3 regions of the Pseudoalteromonas simplex genome follow, and region 2 is predicted to be linked to each of the others. Evidence: predicted binding sites of a transcription regulator. Region 2 holds the regulator's gene; each other region holds the start of a gene.

Region 1 (3,869 bases), on a different contig from region 2:
GCATAGACTTTATTAAACGAGCGAAAAAAGCAGATAAACCTTTCTTTGTTTGGTTTAACCCAAGCCGAATGCATATGTACACGCGTTTAAGTGATGAGAGCCGTTATTTAGCAGAAGAATACACCACAGAGCATGATTTATACGGCAGTGGTCTGATTGAACATGATCAACAAGTGGGCGAGTTAATGGCTGCACTAGATGATATGGGTGTGCTTGATAACACTATTGTTGTTTATTCTACAGATAATGGCCCGGAGCACAGTGCTCGATTACATGGTGGTACAACGCCTTTCCGTGGTGAGAAAATGACGACCTATGAAGGTGGTGTACGTGTGCCTATGATTGTTCGCTGGCCAGGTAAAGTACCTGCAAATACAGTATTAAACGGTATTCAATCGCACATGGATATTTATACAACCCTTGCAGCAGCAGCGGGTGAACCAAATATCGTGAAAAAAGCGCTTAAAGAACACAAGCAACCGATTGATGGTGTAAACAACTTAGATTATTGGTTAGGTAAAACAGACGAAAGTGCGCGTGATAGTTTTCTGTATTATTACGAATCAAGCATCAAAGCTGTACGTTACAAACAGTGGAAACTTCATTTCGAAACAAGCGAAAACTATTACGCTCAGTACGAAAAGCAAAAGTTCCCGATTATCTATAACTTACGCATGGATCCGTTTGAAAGCTTTGATGGTTTAACTGACCGTTCAGACATAGTGCAAGCTAAACAATGGCTAAATGAGCCCGTACAACACTTACTTGGTGAGCATATTCAGTCATTATCAAAATATCCACCACTACAAAAAGCGGCTAGCTTCGACTTTAGTCAGTTAATGGAACAGTTGATGTCTGGTAAGCAGTAACACTTAATAAAACGATTTATTAAGTTGTTTTTAAATAAATAGCCGCATCGGGAAGCCATGCGGCTTTTTACTTTTGGCGAAAAGACTGTAGATAGTAAAAGCCAAAGTGGATCTAAACCTGAACAATTAACGTATTCAAAGCATAAATTTAATAGTGTGAAGCAATATGAGTAATAAACAAAAATCTGTGCCAATATCACGATTTTCACGCGCTGCTCGGCTTGGCTCTTTAGCTGGTAAAGTCGCAGGTAATATGTTGTTTGAAGGCACAAAAGCATGGGCGACGGGCAAGCAAACATCACGACAAGAGTTATTGTTACAGCCTAAGAATATTCAGCGCTTTGCAGAGCAGCTTGCAAATCTTCGCGGTGCTGCAATGAAATTGGGGCAGCTGTTATCTATGGATAGCGGTGAATTACTCACTCCTGAGCTATCTGCAATTTTAGCAAGGCTGCGTTCAGAAGCGACGCCCATGCCACAAAAGCAGCTAGTTAAAGTAATGCGTGAGCATTGGGGGGATGCGTGGCTAGAGCAATTATCGCATTTTGAACTCAGACCATTTGCTGCGGCATCAATAGGGCAAGTGCATATTGCTTATCGAGAATCGGGCGAAAAGTTAGCAGTTAAAGTGCAATACCCAGGTATTGCAAAAGGCATTGCCAGTGATGTTGATAACTTAGCTTACCTTCTGAAGCTCAGTGGCTTATTACCCAAAGAGGTAGAAATACAGCCTCTTATCGATGAAGCAAAACAACAGCTTATAAACGAAGCTGACTACGAATTAGAAGCGAGTTTTTTAAAACGCTACAGCGAGTGTTTAAAGGATGACGACAATTACCTTATTCCAACTGTGGTAGATTCGCTTAGTTCTTCTCAAGTTTTAGTCATGAGCTTTGTTGAAGGGCAAGAGCTAGATGAGCTGGCAAGCACTGAGCAAGCGCTTCGTAATAAAGCGGTTGAACAGTTACTCAGTTTATTCTTACGCGAATTATTTAGCTTTAAACTAGTTCAAACAGATCCAAACTTTGCTAATTATCAATATCAAATCGACAATCAACGCTTAGTGCTTTTAGACTTTGGCGCTACCCGAGAACTACCTCAGCATATTAGTGCTGGTTACTTACAGTTATTATCTGGAGCGATTAGTAACGACAGAGCAGGCGTTGCAACAGCAGCGCAGCAAATTGGCTATTTTCAACAAGGGCTTGCTCAAGAATATATAGATAATGTCGTTGATATATTTCTACTCGCCTGTGAGCCACTGCGTCAACAAGGTGAGTATGATTTTGCAAATAGCGACTTACCAAAACGAATTAAAGAGCTCGGCCTAAAAATGAGCACCGCCTCAGAGCACTGGCACGCACCACCCGTAGATGCCTTGTTCGTTCACAGAAAACTAGCAGGCCTCTTTTTAATCGCTGCAAAGCTAGGAGCAAAAGTGAATGTGAACAGTATTTTTAAGGAGTTTGAAGTACAGAGGGATAAAGAATAGAACAGAGTTTGGGGTAGAGAAAAAATGGTCGGCAAAGCAGGATTTGAACCTGCGACCCCTGACACCCCATGATTTTCTTCAAAATTAAGTTAACCTATTGAAATTATGTAACATTACAAATTTACCACTGTTTTTTTACACAGTAAAAAGTGCATTTTTTCTCATTTTTATACTTTTGTAAAATCAAGCGGTTAGAGCGCTTATTACAAATGCAATTCTCAGCTTTTTTATAAAGCCTTTCCTAAACAACATATTAGAAAATCTAATTGTGCAAGCCTAAGTTCAAGCGACTTCAAAATTCACTTTCAGACAATCAAATTTTTCACTATACTGTATGTGTGTACAGTACTTTGGTTTTGTTACTTATGTTCGTTATCCCAATTTATATCGAAGCTGGTATTACAGGCTTTGAATCTCCTGCGGCTCAATACAAAGAGCTCGGTTTATCGCTCGATCAGCTCTTAATTAAGCATCCTGATGCTACCTTTATCGGTATGGCTTCCGGCCAGTCTATGCAGGGAGTAGGAATATATGATGGTGACTTACTTTTAGTTGATAGGGCGGTGGATGTTAGTACCGGTGATATTGTTGTTGCAAGCTACAATGGGTGCTTTGTATGTAAGATCATAGATAAAGATAACCGGTTGCTGTTATCAGCCTCTGATGAATTTAAACCAGTGTATGTTTCACCGGAGGATGATTTTTGTTTAGAAGGGGTTGTTACAAGAAGTATCAGACTTCATAAGCCTTGTTTGGAGTTTGCTAGTAGGTAAGGTCCTCAAAACTTAGTAATACTAAAGTTTGTTGATGTTTATCATTTTAATGTGGTTTAACTTACTGCATAATCACTCGCGGAAGTCTTAAAATAACAAAGGGAAAATATGAAAACATCAATTCTAAAAACTGCATTATTCGTCGGCGTACTATCAGGTGTTGCAGGTTGTCAATCTACTCAATATAAACCTGTAGAAGTTACAGACGTTGTAAACATTCCAAATCAAAGCCAAGAAGAAATTTACAATAAAACTCGTCAATGGTTTTCACAGTATTTTGTTTCTGGTGAGTCTGTTGTTGATTACGAAGATCCGAAAACAGGCACTATTATTGGTAATGGTATCGCTGAAAACGGCACTGACTTTATGGGAGTAATTCGATATAGCTTTAAATATAACGTTCGTATCGATACTAAAGACGGTAAATTCCGCGCTATTACTAAAATAGTAGAGCATACAAATACAGACCATAAAAGTAGCTATACGGTTTCGTATGTAACCGATGAGAGAAGTGCAGCAGCTGAGCAAAAAGTCAAAGAGATTGTTAGTGATATTGAAAGCTATGTAACTAGTGAAAGACATAATACAAAATCTAGCTGGTAGCTAAAGTTAAAGAAAAACCCGCTTAATTAGCGGGTTTTTTGTGCCTTAGTATTTATGGATTAGCCGGCTAAGTTTTTCGTTGGCGGCTTTGGCAATTTCGAGCAGCTGATAGGGCTGTATTGCCATGCTCTC
Region 2 (3,869 bases):
CTCAGCTATAGTTGTTAGGCCGTTTTAATTAAAGGAATTACAACTATGTTATTAGGTGCCTTCTCAGTGAGTTTAAATGTCAAAGATATTCGTGTTTCAAAGCAGTTTTATGAAAAGCTAGGTTTCAACGAGTTTGCTGGGGAGATAGAACAGCATTGGCTAATTATGAAAAACGGTGAACATTTAATTGGTTTGTTTCAAGGTATGTTCGACAAAACCATGCTGACCTTTAACCCAGGGTGGGATCAAAATGCTGAAGCTTTGGATGAATTTGCAACCTTTGAGCAATTAGCTGCACAATTTCAGCAACAAGGATTAGAAATACAAAAGGCCGGTGACGCGAGTTTTATTATCACCGACCCAGATGGCAATCCTATTTTGATTGACCAACACGTGTAGCTGGCTTTTTACGTTTAATTCGAACGTTTTGTAGTAACAAGAGAACTCCTGTAATACAAAATAGTACGCTGGTGGCCGAGAAGCTGATGAGTAGTGGATTGTTAAAGTTCTCACGCTCATCATAATCCATAATGTGTAGCATCCAGAAAAAGTCGAAAATGCGCCACAGGGTGCTGCGCACAGTAATAAGGTTACCGGTTTGGCTATCTAAATATAAGGTTGTTGATCGCCAATCATCAAAGCTTACTTGCCAAACATTGGCTTTGTGACCGACTTCTCTAGGCCCTTTTGTTAATAACTGCGCTTGCGTTATTTTTGCGTCAATAAGCAGGTGAGCTTGCGCATTTTCAATGATTTGCGCTTTACTCGGTGCAGGCATTTTAGCACCTGTTCTACCATCAAAGTTGAATGTACCGCTAGAGGTTGTTACTTCTATAATCGGTGTATTTAGAAAGTGGCTATATTTAATACCTTCGATTTGCTCAAATTGCGCTGTTATTTTATCAATTGAAGCAGGGTAGTCCGACAATAAAAATGGGCTACTTAAACTGCGATTAGCCAGATGCTTACCATGCACTTTTTCAAGTGGTAATGAGCTCATCACAAGCCCACCTAAAAGCCAAAAAAAGATCTGTAAAGCAAGTAAATAACCAAGCCATTTATGCCCTTTACGAGCATACTTAAACAGGCGTTTATTCATAATTACCCCGTTATTATTGTTATGTGGGCGCTATTTTAGGTTGTTTAGCTAGATTGCCAATGCGGCATAATGTCGCATTAACTGTATTCTAGATTTGGTATATATACAAAACTGAGTTAAAGTTTCAGTCGATATCAATAGAGGGTAAAAACGAGAGTATGTCGGAAATTCAATTTTTAAATGTAGATCTGGAGCTTGAATCAAAGCACGATATTAGTGCGCTTGTTGCTGATTTGAAGAAAAACGCCATGGTTTTACATTATGACCAAGATGAATACCGCCAACTAGCACGTATTGAAGCAACCGCAGATATCAGCTCTCCAGATAAAGCCATTAATCAGCTTTGCGAGCTTATTGAGTCTTGCTCGCGCAATGCATTAAAACAGTGGTTATCGTGCTCAAAGCGTACATTTGATATAGGCTTTGAATCAGGTAATTCGCCTAAATGCTTTAACCAACCCCTGCATGCCGATACCTTGTTACGTATCTCTGCAATTGGCGCAGGGATTGAAATTACTATTTATCCTGTCGAAAAATAGCCTGAATTTATCGCTCTACAACAGCTGCGGTCATTCTTGATACGCAGCAAAGCTCTCCTGCGGCATTGGTAATTTTAATATCCCAAACAGAAGTTCGCTTACCTAAATGCAGCGGTCTCGCAGTTGCTGTTAACGTTCCTTTGCGTGACGCTTTCATGTGGTTGGCATTAATTTCTTGGCCAACAGCATAAAACTTATTGAAATCAACCACGAAATTGGCTGCATAGCTTGCCACTGTCTCTGCTAATACAACGTTTGCTCCGCCATGGACCATGCCCATAGGGTTATGATGCTCAGGAATAGCAGGCATGGTTGCCATTAAATAATCATCGCCAATTTCAGTTACCTCAATGCCCATAGTTTTCATTAAAGTGCCTTGACCGGTGATCCCTTGTTCCAGCTCTTTGCAAAGCTCTAACGTGATTGGTTGGTGCCAAATACTCATTGTGTTTCCTTAGCCTGCTAATTAAAGCTAATACCTTATGGCATCTTTCGGTGTGGTTCAATGTTAGTTTTGTAGCAATATGATGGGGTTAATTTAAATTTGCGATTTTCAAATAACTGTATATACTCACAGTTAAATGTACTGTATGGAAAACCAGTTGTATGCGCCCATTAACTAAACGCCAATCGCAAATTTTAGAACTAATTAAAGTCTTTATTAAAGATACAGGCATGCCACCTACGCGTGCTGAAATAGCTCAAACATTGGGTTTTAAAAGTGCCAACGCTGCTGAAGAACACCTAAAAGCACTGGCAAAAAAAGGCATGATCAAAATGAAGCCTGGGGCGAGTCGCGGTATTCAGTTAATTGAAGAAGATGAGCCAGAGCAATTAGGCTTACCTTTAATTGGCCGTGTTGCAGCTGGTGAACCTATTTTGGCGCAAGAGCATGTTGAAAGTCACTGCCAAGTTGACCCTTCATTATTTAAACCTGCTGCCGATTTCTTACTGCGTGTAAATGGTATGAGTATGAAAGACATTGGTATTATGGATGGCGATTTGCTTGCAGTACATAGAACACAAGTTGCTGAAAATGGGCAAGTAGTTGTAGCTCGAGTCGATGAAGATGTAACAGTTAAGCGTCTAGAAAAAGCGGGTCGCAAAGTACTTTTACACGCTGAGAACGAAGAGTTTTCGCCTATTGAGGTTGACCTTGAGCATGAGTCGTTCAACATCGAGGGGTTAGCGGTAGGTGTTATTCGTAACGCTGACTGGATGTAAACGTTCCCAATTTGGTGCATCAAATTGACTCAATTTGGTGCGCCACTGAAATTTTACTACTTACTTAGGATTTGTGAATCCTTACTCTTCATTTAAAGCCTTATATGGCGCAGTTTTCCTCTCTTTTTACATTTCGTTCTTACTCCTAAACATTAAATAACGCGCTGATTATAGTTGTTATTTCTGCACCAAAATAAACATTTATTATCATTAAAACTTGCTTATTGGTCATTTTTTAACTAATTGGTTAATACACTGTATTAACACCTAATTAATAAAAAGACACAAAAATGTGCGAGGTGTTAGTCAAGGGGTCGGTATCATAAGTGGGTCAAAATGATACGTAGTCGCTCTGAACAATAAGAAAAACGAATGGGCACCTTGTTGTATCGCCTTTTCGCTTTGCGTCTTGCAATAGCATCTAAAGGAGCCGTCACATGGGTAAACTGCGTTATGCCTTGTGGCTTATATTGTTTGCACTTCCTGAGCTTGCATTGGCAAATAGCCAATACAATATGCGTAAAGGGGTGACCGATATAAGTAATAATGTTTATGAGTTACATATGACGATATTTATTATCTGCTGTGTAATCGGCATCATCGTATTTGCGGTGATGTTTTGGGCTTTAATACACCACCGTAAATCCAAAGGGGCCAAGCCTGCCCAATTTCATGAAAGTACAAAAGTTGAAATACTTTGGACTGCCATTCCATTTGTCATCTTAATCGCCATGGCTGTGCCTGCCACAAAAACCTTAATTGCCATGGAAGATGCCTCTAAAGCCGATATCACCATTAAAGTGACGGGCTCACAGTGGAAGTGGCATTATGAGTACATGGGTGAAGACATTGCCTATTACTCGATTCTATCTACTCCTAAAGATCAAATAGACAACCAAGCAGAGAAAACTGAACATTATTTGCTTGAAGTAGATAAACCGCTAGTACTTCCTATCAATAAAAAAGTTCGCTTTTTAATGACTTCAGACGATGTAATTCATTCATGG
Region 3 (3,869 bases), on a different contig from region 2:
TAACAAATATCGAACGGGTAAAACTTGCGTTTAGATTATGAACAGGCAACACTTTAAAACGAAAAATTAACAAGGAATAATTACAATGAAACCGAGTTTTCAACTAGCAGCTGTTGCATGCGCACTTAGCCTTGCACTTGCAGGATGTTCACAATCAACCCCATCAACTAGCAGCACCGAAAGCGTGCAACAAAGCCAAACTGTTAAACAGTATGACGCTGAAACCTTTTTTGATACAACCTCAATCATGGGCAGCAGCTTTTCACCAAAAGGCGACAAAATACTCGTTAGCAGTGACGAAAGCGGTATTTATAGCCTATACGAAGTAGATATAAAAACCGCCAAAAAAACCCGCTTAACAGATTTTGAAGACAGTACGTATGCTGTGGCTTATTTCCCTAAAGATGAGCGCGTACTATTTACTAAAGACTCTGGCGGTAATGAGCGTTATCACATCTATGTTCGCGAAACAGACGGCACAGTTAAAGATCTTACGCCAGGTGAAGAAACCCGTGCAGGATTTGCAGGCTTCACAGAAGACGGTAAACACTTTTTTATAACCAGCAATCAGCGTGATGCTAAGTTTATGGACCTATATCGTGTTGATGCTAATAGCTATGAAGTAACGCCTGTTTATCAAAATACCATGGGGCTAGATGTCGGTGCGATCAGCCCTGACGGCCGCTTTATTGCTTTATCGAAAAACAATTCGAACAAAGACAGCGATGTATTTATTCTCGATACGCGTAAAAAAACACTGAAACCAGAGCTCATTACCCGTCATGACGACGACGCTAAATATGGCCCAGAAACCTTCTCAAGAGACAGTAAATCATTATATTACTCAACCGACGCCAAAGGTGAGTTTGCAGAGGTGTGGCGCTATGACTTAACGACCGGCGAGCACAGCCCTGCCCTCAAAGATGAGTGGGATGTGAGTTTTATCTACTTCTCTAAATCTGGTCGTTATCAAGTAAGCGGTGTTAATGCTGACGCAAGCACTAAAGTGTCGATAATTGATACCACCACAGGTAAAGGTATTGCCATGCCATCGCTGCCAGCTGGTAACTTACGTGGTGTGAACTTTTCAGCTGATGAAAAGACCATGGCGTTTTATTTAAATTCAGATACCTCACCAAGTAACCTATTTGTTTGGCAACTCGGAGAATCAAAAGCTAAACAGTTAACCAACACATTAAGTGATGCAATTAATCAAAATGACTTGGTTGAAAGCACAATTGTGCGCTTTAAAAGCTTTGATGGTTTAGAAATCCCCGGGGTTTTATATAAGCCTAAGCAAGCTAACAGCAACAACAAAGTACCAGCTTTAGTTTGGGTGCACGGCGGTCCTGGCGGCCAAAGTCGTACAGGCTATAGTGCAATGCAGCAGCATTTAGTCAATCATGGTTATGCCATTTTTGCAGTTAATAACCGTGGCAGCTCAGGCTATGGTAAAACCTTCTTCCATTTAGATGATAAAAAGCATGGCACTGACGATTTACAAGATATTGTTTACGGTAAAAAACACCTGCAAAGCCTAGATTGGGTTGATGCTGATAAAATTGGCATCATGGGGGGCAGCTATGGTGGCTTTATGACCGCCGCAGCTCTTGCCTTTGAACCTGAAGAGTTCAAAGTAGGCATTAATATATTTGGTGTAACAAACTGGGTTAGAACCTTAAACTCGATTCCACCATGGTGGGAAAGCTTTAAAAAGGCGCTGTATGATGAAATGGGCGACCCAGCGACAGACGGTGAACGTCACCGTGCCATTTCGCCACTATTTCATGCTAAAAACATCACCAAGCCATTAATGGTGATCCAAGGTGCTAACGACCCTCGAGTTTTACAAGTTGAAAGCGATGAACTTGTTGCCGCTGTAAAGGCAAATGGTGTGCCTGTCGAATATGTATTATTTGATGATGAAGGCCATGGTTTTACTAAAAAAGAAAACCGCATAAAAGCCTCAAATGCATACCTTGAGTTTTTAAATACCTACTTAGATAAATAGCAAAATTGCAAAGATAAAGAGCCGGTATGATGCCGGCTTTTTTTATGCAAAACACCTGTATAGATTCAAAATTTTACAGTTTACACAGTACTGTATAAAATACTGTATATCTTTACTGGTAAATTTTTCACCTTTTCCAATCATCAAAATAAAACCGTAAAGCACTGTTTAATAACAATTAAATTATTTTGACTAAAATTAAACTGAATCATTGGTTAAAAAATAGCAAAAAAGTACTTGCGCAAAAACACTGTATAAACTACTGTATACACATACTGTATAAACAACCAGTGAGTGAAAGTTATGTTACAGCCAATTACCTTAAGAACAGTTAAAAGCTACCAACAAGATAACGACAAAGCGTCTGTTAATTTAATTCAAATTGAAGACGAAATTTCAGCAACTTTTGAGCTGTTAAAAGTATTGCATCATTACAATAGCCAAAATGCATGGACACTATTAATTGCTCCTGATCATGTTCCTAGTAAAGCCTTACTAGATTCATGTTCGATTGATACCAGCAAACTTCTTGTGATCAGACAAAAACATTTAGTTAATCTTGAGTATGTTCTTAGTTCAGCATTACATAACGGTAATTTTGCTGCTGTGATCACATGGACAGATATTGTAAACAATCATCAACTTGATTCGATGAACTTAAACCTTGAGCAGGCATCTGCTAAATTTTATTGTTTTACAAAAAGCGCTCAATTAAACAATTTAGTACCGCAGCCACAATAGGCTTGTTAAAATAACAATTTATAGTTTTAGGTAAGTTGTTATGACATCACTCACACACTCCCTTTGTCCTTGTGGCAGCGAATCGACTTACGAGCTTTGCTGCCAGCCTTTTCATACAGGTGCAAGCCAAGCTGATACGCCAGAGCAACTTATGCGTTCTCGTTTTAGTGCTTACGCACTAAAAGATGCAAAATATGTATTTAGTACCTATGCACAAAGCCAGCAAGCCGCTAACCCTGTTCGCGAAATTAAAGATTTTGCTAATAGCTGCCGTTTTACCAAGCTAAGTGTTTTAGATACTGAACATAACGAGCAAGAAGGTTTTGTAGAATTTAAAGCTAATTACTTTTATCAAAACTTGTATTGTGAGTTACACGAGAAGTCGCGTTTTATTAAAGAAGATGGCCTATGGCGTTACCTAGACGGTGATATAACGCCAGTTGCAGATATTAAAATAGGCCGTAACGACGAGTGCCCTTGTGGGAGCGGCAAAAAATATAAAAAGTGTCACGCTCTTTAGTTACCATTAACCTGGTAAATCCAGTCTAAGGCTTGGGTAATCGTTGTTGGGAATGCGGTTGCATGGCGTGCCTGAGGAATAACAAATAAATTTGTTATAACCAGCGCGCCGCTTTGTTTATTAATTTTAGCTGCTAATTGCCTTGCGCCCGACACCATTTTTTCACCTTCGCTTTCTTCAAGTTCACCCACTGCGATGTAAACTTTTGTTGTGTTGGCAGCTGGTTTTACAGCCATAGCTAATATTGAGTTTTCTTTAAACCACACTGAAGGACTGCCGATAATATAATTTGAAAAAAGCGAAGGCTCAGTGAATAAGGTATAAGCCGCAAATAAACCGCCAAGTGAGTTACCGACTAACGTACTTTTTTGGGTTGTTCTGTAGTGAGCCTCAATATGAGGCAATACAGTATGTTTTAGGTAGTTTAGATACTGACTTGCTCCGCCTGTTTTACGCTGCCAATTTTTATCTTCAAATGGCGTATAGTCATAAATACGGCTATTGAGCCCAGATACACCTTTTTGATATCCAACTGCAACGATAATTACCTCCTCTATAGCCACCGAATTCATCATAAAGCGACTAGCACCAGAGGCA

What was found. Region 2 encodes LexA, which represses DNA repair genes until DNA is damaged. Its sites were predicted from a motif close to TACTGTATNNNNATACAGTA; they were not measured.
Region 1: a site for LexA is predicted at 2,690-2,709, ahead of IRQ78_RS12435 (LexA family protein). Genes of this name have one in related genera too.
Region 3: a site for LexA is predicted at 2,272-2,291, ahead of IRQ78_RS06155 (SulA-like leucine-rich domain-containing protein). Genes of this name have one in related genera too.

The regions. Positions count from the first base shown of each region.
Region 1 is NZ_JADILN010000005.1:194,708-198,576, reverse strand. Features, by position in the region: gene IRQ78_RS12445 (arylsulfatase) at 1-869, shown strand, start outside; gene IRQ78_RS12440 (ABC1 kinase family protein) at 1,036-2,361, shown strand; gene IRQ78_RS12435 (LexA family protein) at 2,727-3,134, shown strand; gene IRQ78_RS12430 (DUF4468 domain-containing protein) at 3,243-3,737, shown strand; gene IRQ78_RS12425 (KilA-N domain-containing protein) at 3,783-3,869, opposite strand, start outside.
Region 2 is NZ_JADILN010000009.1:53,019-56,887, forward strand. Features, by position in the region: gene IRQ78_RS15720 (VOC family protein) at 46-399, shown strand; gene IRQ78_RS15725 (hypothetical protein) at 374-1,099, opposite strand; gene IRQ78_RS15730 (hypothetical protein) at 1,258-1,638, shown strand; gene IRQ78_RS15735 (PaaI family thioesterase) at 1,646-2,083, opposite strand; gene lexA (transcriptional repressor LexA) at 2,245-2,862, shown strand; gene coxB (cytochrome c oxidase subunit II) at 3,300-3,869, shown strand, end outside.
Region 3 is NZ_JADILN010000002.1:510,102-513,970, forward strand. Features, by position in the region: gene IRQ78_RS06150 (S9 family peptidase) at 86-2,011, shown strand; gene IRQ78_RS06155 (SulA-like leucine-rich domain-containing protein) at 2,315-2,752, shown strand; gene IRQ78_RS06160 (YchJ family protein) at 2,793-3,272, shown strand; gene IRQ78_RS06165 (alpha/beta hydrolase) at 3,269-3,869, opposite strand, start outside.